One region of the Actinoplanes hulinensis genome, then DNA from elsewhere that is predicted to be linked to it. Evidence: riboswitches for the same ligand, from Rfam matches in the RefSeq annotation. Region 1 holds a riboswitch; the other holds the start of a gene.

Region 1 (7,751 bases):
CTCGGGCCGTTCCACGGTGATGCCGGGGCTGTACGGCAGCAACCGGTCGAGCGGCTTGAGCGGCAGCCCGGCCGATTGCAGGGCGGGGATCGGCCAGGTGAGCAGCCGGACGTCGTCGAAACCACGGGTGAGGGCCACTTCGGCGAGGTTGCGGGCCTCACCGGAGTGTCCACAGATGACCGGATCGGCTCGGACCGCGATCACGAGGCGGCGGGTCGGTCGGCTCATCGGCGTTCCTTAGGGTGCGGATCGGAGAGGGAAGGCGGCCGGATCCGTTGCCCCCAGGTGGAGGGCTCGGGCCCGAGCCGCAGATGCAGCCGTCCGCCGTGATGGACGTCGGCCGCGTTCAGGTGGGTGGCGTGCAGGGGCCTCCCGTTGAGGGTCGCGGACTGAACGTACTGGGGTGACGGGTCGCGGTCGATGCCGTCGACACCGATCGGTGATTCTCGATGTCCGCTGGTCTCGATGACGAACTCGCCGCCCTCGACCTGGAGCGAGGCACGGGCGAAGGCGGGCGCGCTGACCAGGAACAGGTTCTGCCCGGCCACCGGGAACAGGCCCAGTGACGCCCAGACGTACCAGGAGCTCAGGCCGCCGGAGTCGTCGTTGCCGGGAAGCCCGCCCGGTCCGGTGCCGAACTGCCACGTCAGCGCCGCGTCGACGATCTCGGCGGTGCGGTCCGGGCGGCCCGCGTAGTGATAGGCCCAGGGCACTTCCATGTCCGGCTCGTTGTTCAGGCCCTCGAAACGGTTGAGCGCGTACCCGGCGGTCATCTCGATCGGATCCGGGCAGCGGCCGGGCTGCTTGACCGGCTCGGCGCCGTAGCCGAAGAACCGGTCCAGCATCGCGGTGAACGCGGTGTCGCCGCCGGCCATCCGGATCCGCCCGGCCATGTCGTGCAGCAGCCGGAACGAGTAGTTCCACTTGCCGCCCTCGTAGAACTCCGAGTCGCGCAGCAGGCCGGTGGCCGGGTCGAAGGCGTTGATCCAGTCGCGGCTGCGCCGCTCCAGGTCGTCGGCCAGGCGGTGGTCGTTCAGGGCGCGGGCCACCTGCGCGGTGCAGTGATGGGCGTACGCGAGATCGAGGGTGTGCGTGATCGGGTGCACCACGCCGTGCTCCCAGAAGTCCTCACCGTAGAGCCGGCGCAGGTCGTCGACCATGTGCACGAGCGCCCAGCTCCAGTCGATGCCCGGCCGCCGCAGCGCGTGCACGTCGGCCAGCGCGGTGTGCGCGAGCGCGCTGGCCTGCCGGAAGAACCGGTCGGCGCCGCGGGCCATCCGGTAGCCGATCGGGAAGTTGCCCTCCTCCTCGCACACCCGGATCAGCGACTCCAGCACGTCGCCGGCCCGGTCCGGGACGATCGCCGACAGCAGCGGGATCTGCGTCTTGTAGATGTCCCACATGGTGCAGACGTCGAACGCGTACGGGCCGGGGTCGGGCCAGTTCGGGCTCTCGTCCTCGGCGATGCACGGCTTGATCAGCGAGTGGTAGAGGGCGGTCGCCATCACCGTGCGGCGCGCGTCGGTGCCGCCCTCGACCCGCACCCGGCCCAGGTGGTCGCGCCAGCGGGAACTGGTCCGGGCGCGGACCGTCTCGAAGGCGCTCTGCCCCACGCCGCACTCGCGTTCCAGGTTGCGCCGGGCCTGGTCGCAGCCGCGCAGCGAGAAGCCCAGCCGGACCTCGATGGTCTGCCCGGCCCGGGCGGCGCCCATGAAGAGCATGCCGAACGGGCGCAGCGTGGTGTGCCGGATGCTGTCGAAGTCGAGCCGGGTGCCGCCGGGGATGAGCCGCCGGTCGTACCAGAGCATCTGCCGCCAGCCGGGACTGTCCACCTCGGCGTACACCGACAGCGGCACGCCCTCCATGACCACGGTGCCCTGCGCCCGGCCGTGGCCCGTGCTCTCGATCTGGGCGCGCAACGGCACGGTCCGGCCGAGGTCGATGGCGAGGCCGCCGCAGGACAGGTCGATGACGAGCCGGGCGCTGTGGTGGTCGGGGAAGGTGTAGCGGTGCACCGCCACCTTCTCGCCGACGGTGATCTCGGAGCGGATGCCGGTCTCGAGGTTGGCGGCGTAGTAGCCGGCCTCGGCCCGCTCCTCCTCCAGCGCCCAGGACTGGCCCAGGTCGTCGAGCGGCTGCACCATCGGGGTGACCCGCACGTAGTTGTAGTACTTGCGGATGGCGCCGGTGCCGGACTGCTGGAAGTGGGTGAAGCCGGACGCCTGCATCCGGCCGAACATGTCCTCCGGCACGCCCTCGGTGTTCTTGGCGTACCGGCCGTAGCCGGTCGGGTAGGCCCCCGAGTAGGCACAGGCGGAGACCATGCCGAAGGGGGAGGTGGCGCCCGGGTGGGTGTTGCCCACCTGAGGTTTCGGCCACCACCAGGTAGCGGCGAGACCGTGTGCGCGGGGCAGATCGGTGGCCGCGGTGCCGATGAAGGGATCAACGTTGTCCAGGATGGCCGGACTCTAACCGGCCAGAACCGTCCCGGTGGTTTCGTTCAAGTGAACTCCGTCCGAGGTGGCCCTTTCGTGGGACTCGCGGAGCATCCGGTCGAACTCCGGGCCGGGCAGCGGCCTGCTGAACAGGTAGCCCTGCACGGCCGGGCAGCCGGCGGCCTTGAGCGCCTCCCAGTCGGACGGTTCCTCGACGCCCTCGGCGATCGTGGACATGCCCAGCGAGCGGGCCAGCCACAGCACCGCCTGGATGATCGACGCCTTGCGCGGGTCGTCGGCCAGGCCGGCCACGAACGAGCGGTCCAGCTTGACGATGTCGGCGGGCAGCGACTTGAGCCAGGTCAGCGAGCTGTAGCCGGTGCCGAAGTCGTCCAGGGCGATGCGAACGCCGAGGCGCTTGAGCGAGGCGAGCCGCTCGCTGACGTCGACCGTCGAGGACAGCAGCGCGGTCTCGGTGATCTCCAGGACGATCCGGGACGGGTCCAGCCCGGGGACGCCGGCCAGCACCCCGGCCACCATCGGCACGAAGTCCGGCTCGGCGAGCTGCCGCGGGCTGACGTTGACCGACACGTAGCCGAGCCGGTCCGACCAGTGCAGCAGGTGGTCGACGGCGGAGCGCAGCACGTACTCGCCGAGCGGCACGATCAGGCCGGTCTCCTCGGCGGCGCCGACGAAGTGGTACGGGGTGAGGATCTCCCCGTCCGGGGTGCGCATCCGGACCAGGGCCTCGGCGCCGGCGATCCGCCCGGTGGCGGTGGTGACCACCGGCTGGAACCACAGCGGCAGGGTGACCCGGAGTTCGCCGGACAGCGCACGGCGCAGCCGGCCCTCCGCGGCGATCCGCTCCCGCACGGGCACCCGCAGGTTCTCGGTGAACACCTGGAGCCGGTTGCCGCCGGCGCGCTTGGCCGCGTACATGGCCGTGTCCGCGGCGAGCACGACCTCCTCGGCGGGCATCCCGCTGAAAGCCGTGGTGATGCCGATGCTCACCGACACGGGCAGCTCGGAGCCGCCGACGGCGAGCGGCCCGGCGAGCGACGCGAGGATGCCGTTGCCGACCCGCAGGCCGGTGCCGGACGGGCCGGGCAGCGCCGCGATGAACTCGTCGCCGGCGAGCCGGGCGAGCAGGGCGCCGTCCGGGACGACCTGGGCGAGGCGTGTGGCCAGGGCCCGCAGCACGTCGTCGCCGGTGCCGTGACCGGCCCCGTCGTTGATCGACTTGAACCGGTCGACGTCCAGGTAGATGACACTGACCGGTTCGGCGCTGCTCTCCAGCAGCAGCACCAGGTCGTGCTCGAACGCCTGGCGGGACAGCAGGCCGGTGAGCGAGTCGTGCCGCACCTGGTAGCGCAGCTCGGCCTCGTGGTCGCGGGTCGCGGTCACGTCGATGCAGTGTGCCAGGATCAGCCGCAGCCGGCCGTTGCGGTCGCGCAGGCCGGTGGCGTGGGTCTGCACCCAGATCAGCGAGCCGTCGTCGGTACGCCGGTACTGCCGGGTCACGTTCGTCGGCTGGCGGGACTCGGTGGCCAGCCGCATCAGGCTCGTCTCGCTCTCGTCGACCGGGACGAGCGGCAGGTCGGCGACGCGGAACCCGTCCGGCAGCCGGCCGGGCAGGCGCAGCCAGTCCCGGTACGCCGGGTTGATTCGCAGAACCCGCCCGTCCGCGCCGAACATGGCCATCGGCACCGGCGTCTCGTCGAAGGCGACACCGAGCTGGGCCTGGCTCTCGTCCAGGTTGTCCTGGGCGCGCTGCTCCTCGGTCTCGGTCAGCCGCCAGGCGATCACGTGGAACCCGGCGGCGGCGAGCACCGCGACACCGTGCAGCAGCGCCCACACCAGCGGGTGTATCTGCGCCTGGTGGTGGCCGAAGGTGTGGCCGGCCTCGGTCACGCCGAAGCCGGCGTGGTGCAGGACGGTGGCGGCCAGGAAGACACCGAACGGCGCCCAGTCCCGGTAGAGGGCGAGCGCCGCCACCGCGATGAAGAACGAGAAGTGTGCCTCGGTGAGGCCGTGGCAGAGGGCCACGAACCCGGCCGACGCTGTCGCGAAGCCGAGCGCCACCACGATCGACCGGGCCCGCCGGTTACCCAGGCGTACCGCGCCGACCAGGCAGGGCAGCAGCAGCCCGTCGATGATCAGCAGGTCGGTCGGGTGTTCGGCGCGGAACACGCCGAACACCGTCAGCAGCACCATGCAGACGGCGAGCAGCACCGTCAGGAGCCGGTGCCGGCCCGCCCAGTCCTCCTCACGCAGGCCGCCACCGGTCGGGAGCCGGTCGCGGAGCCGCGTCATCCACGTCGCCACGAGAGGCATGATCGGCCTTCGATGCCCGCGCCGAAGCACCTCGCCGGTTGCGAATCAGGTGCCGAGGACCTCGCGGAGCCCGGCGAGCAGCCGGTCGGTGTCCTCGGTGGTGCTGCCCAGGCCGAAGCTGATCCGCAGCAGTCCGGGCGGGCCGTCCCCGCAGCTTCCGGCCCGGCCGTCGCGGGTGAGCCGGCGGACCAGCGGGTGGGCGCAGAACTGCCCGGCCCGTACGCCGATGCCGTGCTCGGCGTCCAGCCGCCGGGCCACGGCCGCCGGATCGGAGGCGTCCAGGGCCAGCGAGACGATCCCGACCCGGGGGTGGGCCGGCCCGAAGACGCTGACCTCGGTGGCTCCCGGCAGGTCGGCGAGACCGTCGCGCAACCCGGCCAGCAGCTCCTGCTCGTGGGCGTGCAGGGCGGCCCGGTCGGCGGCTTCCAGCGCCTCGCAGACCGCGGCCAGCGCCACCGCGCCGGGCAGGTTCGGGGTGCCGCCCTCGTGCCGGGCCGGGCCGGTGGCCCAGGTCAGGTCGCCGGGACGGTCGCCCACCACGGCGCTCGCGCCGCCACCGGCGAGGTACGGCTCCGCCGCGTCCAGCCAGTCCGCACGGCCGGCCAGCACCCCGGCGCCGAACGGGGCGTACAGCTTGTGGCCGGAGAACGCCAGGTAGTCGGCGCCCAGGTCGTCGAGGCGGGTGGGGGCGTGCGGGGCCAGCTGGGCGGCGTCGACGATCACCCGTACGCCGTGCGCGCGGGCCACCTCGGCGAGTTCGCGGACCGGCCACACCTCGCCGGTGACGTTGCTCGCGCCGGTGACGGTCAGCACGGCCGGCCCGGCCAGGCGCTCGCACGCCTGCCGTAGCGCGGTGACGGCGTCCCCGGCCGACGCCGGCAGCGGCAGGCGCAGCGGGTTCGGCCAGGGCAGCAGGTTGGCGTGGTGCTCGCCCTCGAACTGGATCGTGGTGGTGCCCGGCGGCAGCGCGCGGGCCAGCAGGTTGAGCGCGTCGGTGGTGTTCCGGGTGAAGATCACCGCATCGCCGGGGCGGGCGCCCACGAACTCGGCGACCACGTCGCGGGCCAGCTCGTACGCCAACGTGGAGCCGCGGGAGCGGACCCCGGTGCCCCGGTGCACCGAGCCGTAGCGCGGCAGGAGGTCCTGGACCGCGTCGGCCGCGGCCCGCACGCACGGCGCCGACGCCGCGTAGTCGAGGTGGGCGAAGCGAACCAGCTCACCGGAGGGAAGGGCTACCTTGAGATCGTCGCCGAGGATGTCGAGAGATGGCATGACCGCGCCTCCACGGGTTCGCCGCTTGCCGGTGTCGGACGACACCGGCCCGGTCCTCACCCGGGGCACCCCGTCGCGAACGGAAGGGTTGCCGGCCAGCGAGCCGGGGCTTCGCGCTGGCACTCATGACCTGCCGAGGAAGTTAGCAGATGTCACGACCCCGGCCAATAACCCATGCAACAAGTAGAGATTAAGGTCCTATGGCATGACGACCTTGTTCCAGCAGGAGTGGGACCAGTGGCACGCCGACCACGAGAAGCGGCGCGCCGACCCGCACGGCTTCCTCGCGATCACCGGCCTGCACTGGCTGGACGCCACCCCGCAACGGTTCGACGGCGCGCCCGGCGAGTGGAGCAGCGGACCGGACGGGGTGACCGTGGCGCTCGGCACCGGCGAGACCCTCACCGTCGACGGGCGGGAGGTGACCGGGACGCACCGGTTCCCGCCGCTGACGGAACGCGCCGACACCACCGTGGGTCATGGCGGCGCGGTGATCGAGATCGCCCGGCGGGGCGGCCTCGACGTGATCCGGCCGCGGCATCCGGACAACCCGGTGCTGACCGCCTACACCGGCACGCCCGCCTACCCGGCCGAGGAGAAGTGGGTGATCGGCGGCCGGTTCACGGCGTTCGCCGAGCCGGAGCCGGTCACCGTCGGGTCGGTGGCCGAGGGCGTCGAGCACGTCTACGAGTCGCCCGGCCGGGTCGAGTTCACGGTGGGCGGGGAACCGCAGTCGCTGACCGTCTTCAACGGCGGCACGCCGGGGTCGCTGTTCGCGCTGTTCACCGACGCCACCTCGGGGCTGACCACGTACGCCGCGAACCGGAGCCTGTTCATCGCCCCGCCGGAGGAGGACGGGTCGGTGGTGCTCGACTTCAACCGGGCCACGAACCTGCCGTGCGCCTACACCGCGTTCGCGACCTGCCCACTGCCGCCGGCCGGGAACAGGCTGCCGGTCGCGATCGAGGCGGGAGAGCGGCTTCCGCGGTAGTTTTCATCGATGGATGAGCTCGCCGAACTGATCGGGATCCGGTCCACCGCCGACCGGCCGGCCGACCTGCGGCGGGCTCTCGACATGGTGCTCGGCCTGGTCGGCCCGGGGTTCGAGGTCCGCCGGTTCGAGTCCCGCGGGAAGCCGAGCGCCCTGGTGTCCACCCCGGGCCCGCCCCGGGTGATCCTCAACGCCCACCTGGACGTGGTGCCCGGCGCGCCCGGGCAGTTCACCGCCCGCGCCGACGGCCACCGGCTGTACGGTCGCGGCGCCCACGACATGAAGGCCGCCGCGCTGGTGATGGCCACGGTGTTCCGGGAGGTGGCGCCCACCCTGCCGTACCCGGTGGCGTTGCAGCTGGTCACCGACGAGGAGGTGGGCGGTTTCGACGGCACCGGGCACCAGGTGGCGCGGGGCGTCCGGGCCGGCTTCGTGATCATCGGCGAGCAGAGCGGCCTGCGGATCGTCACCGAGTCGAAGGGCATCATCCGGGCCCGGCTCACCGCCACCGGCCGCACCGCCCACGCCGCCTACCCGTGGCTGGGGTCGAACGCGCTGCTCACGGTGACCGCGGCGGTGCGGCGGCTGCTCGACCGGCATCCGGTCCCGGCCGCCGAGGAGTGGACCACGACCGTCAACGTGGCCCGGATCGAGACCTCCAACGAGGCCGCCAACGTGGTTCCGGCGGACGCGTCGGCGCTGGTCGACATCCGGTTCCC
Region 2 (7,751 bases), on a different contig from region 1:
ACCTCAAGGCGTACTGGCAGGCCACCGGCCGGCCGTGGGAGGACGCCCGTTTCGAGGAGGCGCTGGAGATCGCCGGACTGGGCGACTCGGTGCACCGCAAGACCCGCAAGTACAGCCACGGCATGCGGCAGCGGCTCGCCATCGCACAGGCCATGCTCGGCCTGCCCGAGCTGCTGGTGCTCGACGAGCCGACGGACGGGCTCGACCCGCCGCAGATCGCCGAGATGCGCCGCGTCCTCCAGCGGTACGCCACCGACGGCCGGGCCGTGCTCGTCTCCAGCCACCTGCTCGCCGAGGTGGAGCAGACCTGCACCCACGCGGTCGTCGTCAACAAGGGCCGGATCGTGGCGTCCGGCCCGGTCGGTGACATCGTCGGCGAGTCGCCGTCGGTGCAACTGGAGGTCTCCGACGTACCGGCCGCCACCCGGATCCTCGAGGACCTGGGCGTGCACTCGGTCAAGGCGGAGGGAACGAACGGCCTGATCGTCGACATGAACGGGACGGCCCGCTCGGAGATCGTCGCGTCGCTGGTCGGCGCCGGCATCGGGGTGGAGCGGCTGGTGCCGCGCCGCCGCCTGGAGGACGCGTTCCTGTCCCTGGTCGGCGACAACTCGCGAGGAAGTGGAGACCGATGAGCTCGCTCGAGGCCGCTACCGGCTACCGGCCGTCGCGCACCCTGCCGATCTGGGCCGAGGCGCGCCGCCAGGCGTCCCGCCGGCGCACCCAGCTGGCGCTCGGCTTCATGGTGCTGCTGCCGCTGATCATCCTGGCCGCCTTCGAGTTCGGCGGCGGGGGCGGCCCGGACGAGGACGGCGACGGCGGCGGCGCGTTCAGCAGCATGGCCGACCTGGCCACCTCCGGCGGCCTGAACTTCGCCCTCTTCGGCCTGGCGGTCTCGGCCGGCTTCCTGCTGGTCGTGGTGGTGGCGCTGTTCTTCGGCGACACGGTGGCCAGCGAGGCGAGCTGGGGCAGCCTGCGCTATCTGCTGGCCGTTCCGGTCCCGCGGGCCCGGCTGCTCGGCGTCAAGCTGACCGTCGCGGCCGCCTACTCGCTCGTCGCGTTGCTGCTGCTCACCGGCACCGGGCTGCTGATCGGCACGCTCCGCTACGGCTGGTCCCCGCTGGGCAGCACGATCGCCGCGGAGATCCCGCCGGCCGAGGGTGTGCTCCGGCTGCTCGGCATCCTCGCCTATCTGGCGACCACCCTGCTCGTGGTGGCCGGCCTGGCCTTCCTGCTCTCGGTGCTGACCGACGCCGCCCTGGGCGCGGTCGGCGGCGCCGTGCTCCTGTGGATCCTGTCCAGCATCCTGGACCAGATCGAGGCCCTCGGCAGCATCCGCAACGCCCTGCCCACCCACTACACGGACGCCTGGATGGGCCTGCTCTCCACCCCCGTCCAGACCGAGGACCTGGCCAAGGGCGCGATCTCCGCGGTCGTCTACGCCACGCTGTTCTGGGGGATCGCCTTCTACCGCTTCACCCGAAAAGACATAACTTCCTGAACCCCTTTTCTCGTACGGAAGTGCCGGGTCCCGTGGCCCGCGGCGGCTCCTCCAGGCGCTCCTCCAGGCCGTCCCCCGCCGCCGGCTCATGAGACGGGGTTCTCGGGCGCGACCGCTCACGCACGTCGCGCGGTGGGGCTCGCGTTCTGGACGCGCCAGCGGCCAGCGGGCCCCGCCGGGCCCTCGGCGGGAGCAGCGGTCCGCACCCACCACCCCGCTGCGACCTCAAGGTTCTGATCTTGGGGGGTGGCTCACACCTCGGGAACTCCGTGTGGTGTCGGCGGGATCTCGTCGTAAGGTGTTGGAAACAACTGAATACCTCATCCAGAGGGGCAGAGGGATACGGCCCGACGAAGCCCCGGCAACCACCGCGCATGACTCTCGATGACGAGGCAGCGACGTGGCAGGTGCTAATTCCGTCCCCGTTCCGGCAGGTCGCCGCGGGGAAAGATGAGAGGAAACTCTAATGACGTCTGTCGTCGACGCACCCTCAGCCACCTCCGCCTCGCCCGCTCGTGGGCTGATCTGTCGCGCTTGCGGCGCCGAGTACCCGCTGGCCGCGCAGCACGCCTGTTACGAGTGTTTCGGCCCGCTCGAGGTCGCCTACGACGAGGCGGCGCTCGCGCGGGTGACCCGGGCCCAGATCGAGGCGGGCCCGCAGAACATCTGGCGCTACGCGGCCCTGCTCCCGGCCGGCCAGGACCCGGCGACCCGGGTGACGCTCGACCCGGGCCTGACCCCGCTGGTCGCCGCCCCGCAGCTGGCCGCCGCGCTCGGGCTGAAGGCGCCGCTGTGGGTGAAGGACGATTCGCAGAACCCGACCCACTCGTTCAAGGACCGGGTCGTCTCGGTGGCGCTGACCGCCGCCAAGGAGCTGGGCTTCAAGCGGTTCTCCTGCGCCTCGACCGGCAACCTGGCCAACTCGGTGGCCGCCCACGCGGCCCGGGCCGGCGTGCCGAGCATCGTCTTCATCCCCTCCGACCTGGAGCAGGGCAAAATCATCACCACCGCGGTGTACGGCGGCGAGCTGGTGGCCATCGAGGGCTCCTACGACGACGTGAACCGGCTGTGCAGCGAGCTGGTGGAGACCGACGAGTTCGAGGACACCGCGTTCGTGAACGTGAACGTGCGGCCGTTCTACGCCGAGGGCTCCAAGACGCTGGGCTACGAGGTGGCCGAGCAGCTGGGCTGGCGCATCCCGGCCCAGGTGGTCATCCCGATGGCCTCCGGTGAGCTGCTCACCAAGGTGGACAAGGCGTTCTCCGAGCTGGTCGAGATCGGACTGGTCGAGGCCCCGGCGGACGGGTGGACCGTCTTCGGCGCCCAGTCCGAGGGCTGCAACCCGATCGCCGTGGCGCTGCACGCCGACACTGACGTGATCACCCCCGTGAAGCCGACCGGCATCGCCAAGTCGCTGAACATCGGTGACCCGGCCGCCGGGCCGTACGCGATCGAGGCGGTCCGCCGCACCGGTGGCTGGATGGACTACGCCAACGACGACGAGATCCGGGCCGGCATCCGGCTGCTCGCCGAGACCACCGGCGTCTTCGCCGAGACCGCCGGCGGCACCACGGTGGCCGTGCTGAAGAAGCTGGTGGAGAGCGGTCGGCTGGACCCCACCAAGGAGACGGTCGTCTACAACACCGGCGAGGGCCTGAAGACCCTCGACGCGGTCGCCGGCCAGGTTGGACCGACCCACACGATCAAGCCGTCGCTGCGTGGTGCCCGCGAAGCCGGCCTGCTCGGATAACACTGCGTGACCGGCGATCAGCCGGTTGTCGAGAATTACCTCCTCCGAGGACTTGCACTCCGATCTCCGGATGGGCAGGATGCTCTCTGCGGGAGGACGCGACGCCGTACGAGGCCCCTCACCTGAGCTTGGCGACAATCTCCGAGGGTCCCAACGATCCAGCGCTGACCCATACGGCTACGTGCCCGGAGGCGTTGTGCGTCCGTCCTCCCGACCAAACATCCGCACTGCCCACCGCCTTCGCACCGCCCACGGCCGCAGTGGCAGGTCCTCCGGGTAGTGCCCGTCGGCCAGCCCCGCGTCCCGCTCGAACCAGTTGCGCACCCCGTAGGACGTGGTGAGCGCGATCGACCAGGCGCAGGCCAGCCAGTAGGCGGGCCAGAAGAGCGGGCCGAGGACGGCGTACTGGCCGGCGTGCCGGCTCTCGTGGGCGAGCAGCCGGGCCCGCTCCTCGGCGAGCAGCCACTCGGCGGTGCGCTTCGTGATGATCACCGAGCCGACCGTGAAGCAGGTCGCGGGCGGCACCCGGAGCCGGTAGTTCTCGGCGATCAGCACGCCGTGCCGGCCGCGCCGGACCCGCGCCCCGGTGGACAGCGCGATCAGCAGACCGATGACGGTCGTCCCGTTCACGGCGGTGAGGACCGTGCGCGTCACGTGCCACCCCCGCCCGGGCATCAGACCCGCCGTCGCATCTGGAGCTCGGTGAGGGCCGGGATGGTCGGATGCCGCAGGCGCACCCCGGTGTCGGCGAAACCCAGCTTCTCGTACGCCCGGACGGCCCGCCCGTTGCCGCACACCACCTCGAGCATCAGCTCGTCCCGCCCGGCCGCGGCCGACCAGTCGGCGACCGCCTCGATCAACTGCCCGAGGATCTTGCCGCCCCGGTACGCCGGAGTCAGGTACACCGCGAAGATCACCGTGCAGTGCGGCGCGTCCGGCAGCACGATCCCGCCGGCGTGCCCGACCAGCGGCCCACCCGGGTCGGCGATGAACTGGGCCGTCTCGAAGCCCTCGGACGACTGCCGGATCCGCTGCCGGTAGCCCTCGTGCGGCCGGGCCGCCGCCTGCGCCAGGGTCTCCAGGAACGCGAGGGGACTGTCCGCCAGCATCTCCAGCCGGAGCGCCCGCATGCGCCCGGCATCCTCGGGGGTGACCCGGCGTACGTCCCAGTTCTCCATGGGTAATCCCTACCGCCGTGGCCCCCGGTCGGCAACCGGGTTGTCGTGAAGCCGAGTGGCGGCGCTGCGCCATGATTCGACGATGAACGATGAGCCCGAGGGGCTTTCCGGTGTCCGGCTGCTGCGCGCCCGCCCCTGGGGGATCGCGCTGGCCGTGCTGCTCACCAGTGCCGCGGCGCTGGCTTACACGTGGGCGTGGCTGTCCCTGATCCCGGGCTTCGGCCCGATGCCGTCGTTCGATCCGGGCGAGGCCCTGACCCGCTGGGTGGTCGTGCCGATCGTCGCGGAGATTCCGGAGATGGTGGCCCTGATCTCGATCGCGGTGCTGTCCCGGCGTCGGGTGACCGTGGGCCGGGCGCTGCTGCTGTGGATCCTCGCCGCGCTCGTCTCGACCGTGAAGAACATGCTGGACGCGGGCCTCGAGTTCGCGGTCGGCGAGGTCGGCTTCGACCCGCTCCTCGTGGTGGCGATCGCCGGCGACCTCGTCGTGCTGATCGGCGTGGGCCTGCTGGCCCGATGGCTGCTGCCGGTGCCCGGGTTCCCGGCGGTGCGGCCCGGCCGCGACCTGACGGCGCTGATCGTGGCCTCGTTCCTCATGATGGCGCTGATCGAGGTCTTCTCCGTCATGACGATGCTGACCGCGAACTCGTTCGCCACGGAGGCGTCGGTGTCGACGGTGATCATGCTGAGGCTGTCGGTGTCCGCTGTCCTGTCGGCGGTCCTCACCGTCGGCTGGGCGGTTGCGGCGCTTGTCACCTCGGCTCCGGAGCGCTCCGAATGGTCCGGGGAGCCCGCTGAGCTGGGCTTTCAAGATCGTTAGCGGAAACCGGGGCTCCCTCGGGGGTTTCGCGGGAAGATGGGGTTTCTTGCACTCGCCATCGGGGAGTGCTAAACAAGTGATTGGCACTCGCGCATGCTGAGTGCCAGCAGGTCGGGACGGTGGGGTTCCGGTCACGATGCCGCCATCGGCATCGGGGCACGGAGCCGGTCGTCGCGGGCTATCCGGCTCGGCCTGAGGACGTCACATCGCCAGGTGGTGACGTCCACAGACTTCCTCAAAGTGCGGAGAGCGGGGCTGATGAGGCCCGGCGCCGCGGATGTCCGGGAGGACAACGCCGTATGGCCAAGATCATCGCATTCGACGAGGAGGCTCGCCGGGGCCTCGAGCGCGGTATGAACCAGCTCGCCGACGCGGTCAAGGTGACCCTCGGCCCCAAGGGCCGCAACGTGGTTCTCGAGAAGAAGTGGGGCGCCCCCACGATCACCAACGATGGTGTATCCATCGCCAAGGAGATCGAGCTCGAGGACACCTTCGAGAAGATCGGCGCCGAGCTGGTCAAGGAGGTCGCCAAGAAGACCGACGACGTCGCCGGTGACGGCACGACGACGGCGACCGTCCTGGCCCAGGCTCTGGTCCGTGAGGGTCTGCGCAACGTCGCCGCGGGCGCGAACCCGATGGCCCTGAAGCGGGGCATCGAGGCCGCCGTGGCCAGCGTCTCCGAGGCCCTCTCGCAGCTCGCGAAGGACGTGGAGACCAAGGAGCAGATCGCCTCCACCGCCTCCATCTCCGCCGGTGACTCCACGGTCGGCGAGATCATCGCCGAGGCCATGGACAAGGTCGGCAAGGAAGGCGTCATCACCGTCGAGGAGAGCAACACCTTCGGTCTCGAGCTGGAGCTCACCGAGGGCATGCGCTTCGACAAGGGCTACATCTCGGCGTACTTCATGACCGACGCCGAGCGCATGGAGGCCGTCTTCGACGACCCCTACATCCTCATCGCGAACAGCAAGATCTCCGCGGTCAAGGACCTGCTCCCGGTCCTCGAGAAGGTCATGCAGTCCGGCAAGCCGCTGGTCATCATCGCCGAGGACGTCGAGGGCGAGGCCCTGGCCACCCTGGTCGTCAACAAGGTCCGCGGCACCTTCAAGTCGGTCGCCGTCAAGGCCCCCGGCTTCGGTGACCGTCGCAAGGCCATGCTCGAGGACATCGCCATCCTCACCGGTGGCGCGGTCATCAGCGAGGAGGTCGGCCTCAAGCTCGACGCCGCCGACCTGTCGCTGCTGGGCCAGGCCCGCAAGGTCGTCATCACCAAGGACGAGACCACCATCGTCGACGGTGCCGGCAACGCCGAGCAGATCCAGGGCCGGGTCAACCAGATCCGCGCCGAGATCGAGCGCTCGGACTCCGACTACGACCGTGAGAAGCTGCAGGAGCGCCTGGCCAAGCTGGCCGGCGGCGTTGCGGTGATCAAGGTCGGCGCGGCCACCGAGGTCGAGCTCAAGGAGCGCAAGCACCGCATCGAGGACGCCGTTCGCAACGCGAAGGCGGCCGTCGAGGAGGGCATCGTGCCCGGCGGTGGTGTCGCGCTGGTGCAGGCCGGCAAGACCGCCTTCGACAAGCTGGACCTGTCGGGCGACGAGGCCACCGGTGCCAACATCGTCAAGGTCGCGCTCGACGCCCCGCTGCGTCAGATCGCCGTGAACGCCGGCCTCGAGGGCGGCGTCGTGGTGGAGAAGGTGCGCAACCTCGAGGCGGGCCACGGCCTCAACGCCGCGAACGGTGAGTACGTGGACCTGCTGGCCGCGGGCATCATCGACCCGGCCAAGGTGACCCGCTCGGCGCTCCAGAACGCCGCGTCGATCGCCGCGCTGTTCCTCACCACCGAGGCCGTCGTGGCCGACAAGCCCGAGAAGAACCCGGCTCCGGCCGGCGCCCCGGGCGGCGGTGACATGGACTTCTGAGTCCATCGGTTCCCAACCGGAAGGCGGTCCGCTTCGGCGGGCCGCCTTCCGGCCTTCTGCGCGACGCCTCCCCCGGAGGTGTGCCGGCGATATTCCCTCGCCTGGGCGACGCCTGTGGGGGCTAACCTGGGACGGATGCGTGATCCCTCCGTTTCCCGCTATTCGGCCGGCCGTCTGTCCCCGATCCGGCGCGCGGCCGACCTGCGCCGGCTGCGTGACGAGCAGTTCGACGTCCTGGTGGTCGGTGGCGGGGCCACCGGCGCCGGCGCCGCGCTCGACGCCGCCTCCCGTGGCCTCAAGGTCGCCCTGGTGGAGGCGCGGGACCTGGCCGCCGGCACGTCCAGCCGCTCCAGCAAGCTGATCCACGGTGGCCTGCGGTATCTGGAGCAGCTGGAGCTGCACCTGGTCCACGAGGCGCTGACCGAGCGCGGCCTGCTGGCCACCCGGCTCGCGCCGCACCTGGTGCGCCCGGTCCCGATCCTGGTCCCGCTGCCCAGCGCCGGCCTGCCCCGGCGGGCCTGGCAGCGCGGCTACTACGGGCTCGGCGTGGCCGCCTACGACGCGTTCGCCGGGATCTTCG

Evidence for each region. A riboswitch is a leader RNA that binds a small molecule or an ion and turns the genes downstream of it on or off. The one in region 1 is predicted to bind S-adenosylmethionine.
Region 2: it holds a riboswitch for S-adenosylmethionine, as region 1 does, so the genes downstream of both, thrC (threonine synthase) here and KZ829_RS11660 (aminotransferase class V-fold PLP-dependent enzyme) in region 1, are expected to answer to the same signal.

What each region holds. Positions count from the first base shown of each region.
Region 1 covers NZ_JAHXZI010000005.1:228,321-236,071, reverse strand. The annotation lists gene KZ829_RS11675 (glycosyltransferase) at 1-228, opposite strand, end outside; gene KZ829_RS11670 (glycoside hydrolase domain-containing protein) at 225-2,435, opposite strand; gene KZ829_RS11665 (putative bifunctional diguanylate cyclase/phosphodiesterase) at 2,469-4,760, opposite strand; gene KZ829_RS11660 (aminotransferase class V-fold PLP-dependent enzyme) at 4,815-6,041, opposite strand; SAM riboswitch class IV at 6,058-6,172, opposite strand; gene KZ829_RS11655 (DUF1684 domain-containing protein) at 6,247-7,032, shown strand; gene KZ829_RS11650 (M20 family metallopeptidase) at 7,042-7,751, shown strand, end outside.
Region 2 covers NZ_JAHXZI010000002.1:64,791-72,541, forward strand. The annotation lists gene KZ829_RS03945 (alpha/beta fold hydrolase) at 1-635, shown strand, start outside; gene KZ829_RS03950 (ABC transporter permease) at 632-1,501, shown strand; SAM riboswitch class I at 1,819-1,958, shown strand; gene thrC (threonine synthase) at 1,968-3,251, shown strand; gene KZ829_RS03960 (hypothetical protein) at 3,429-3,905, opposite strand; gene KZ829_RS03965 (GNAT family N-acetyltransferase) at 3,926-4,429, opposite strand; gene KZ829_RS03970 (hypothetical protein) at 4,512-5,249, shown strand; gene groL (chaperonin GroEL) at 5,549-7,171, shown strand; gene KZ829_RS03980 (glycerol-3-phosphate dehydrogenase/oxidase) at 7,307-7,751, shown strand, end outside.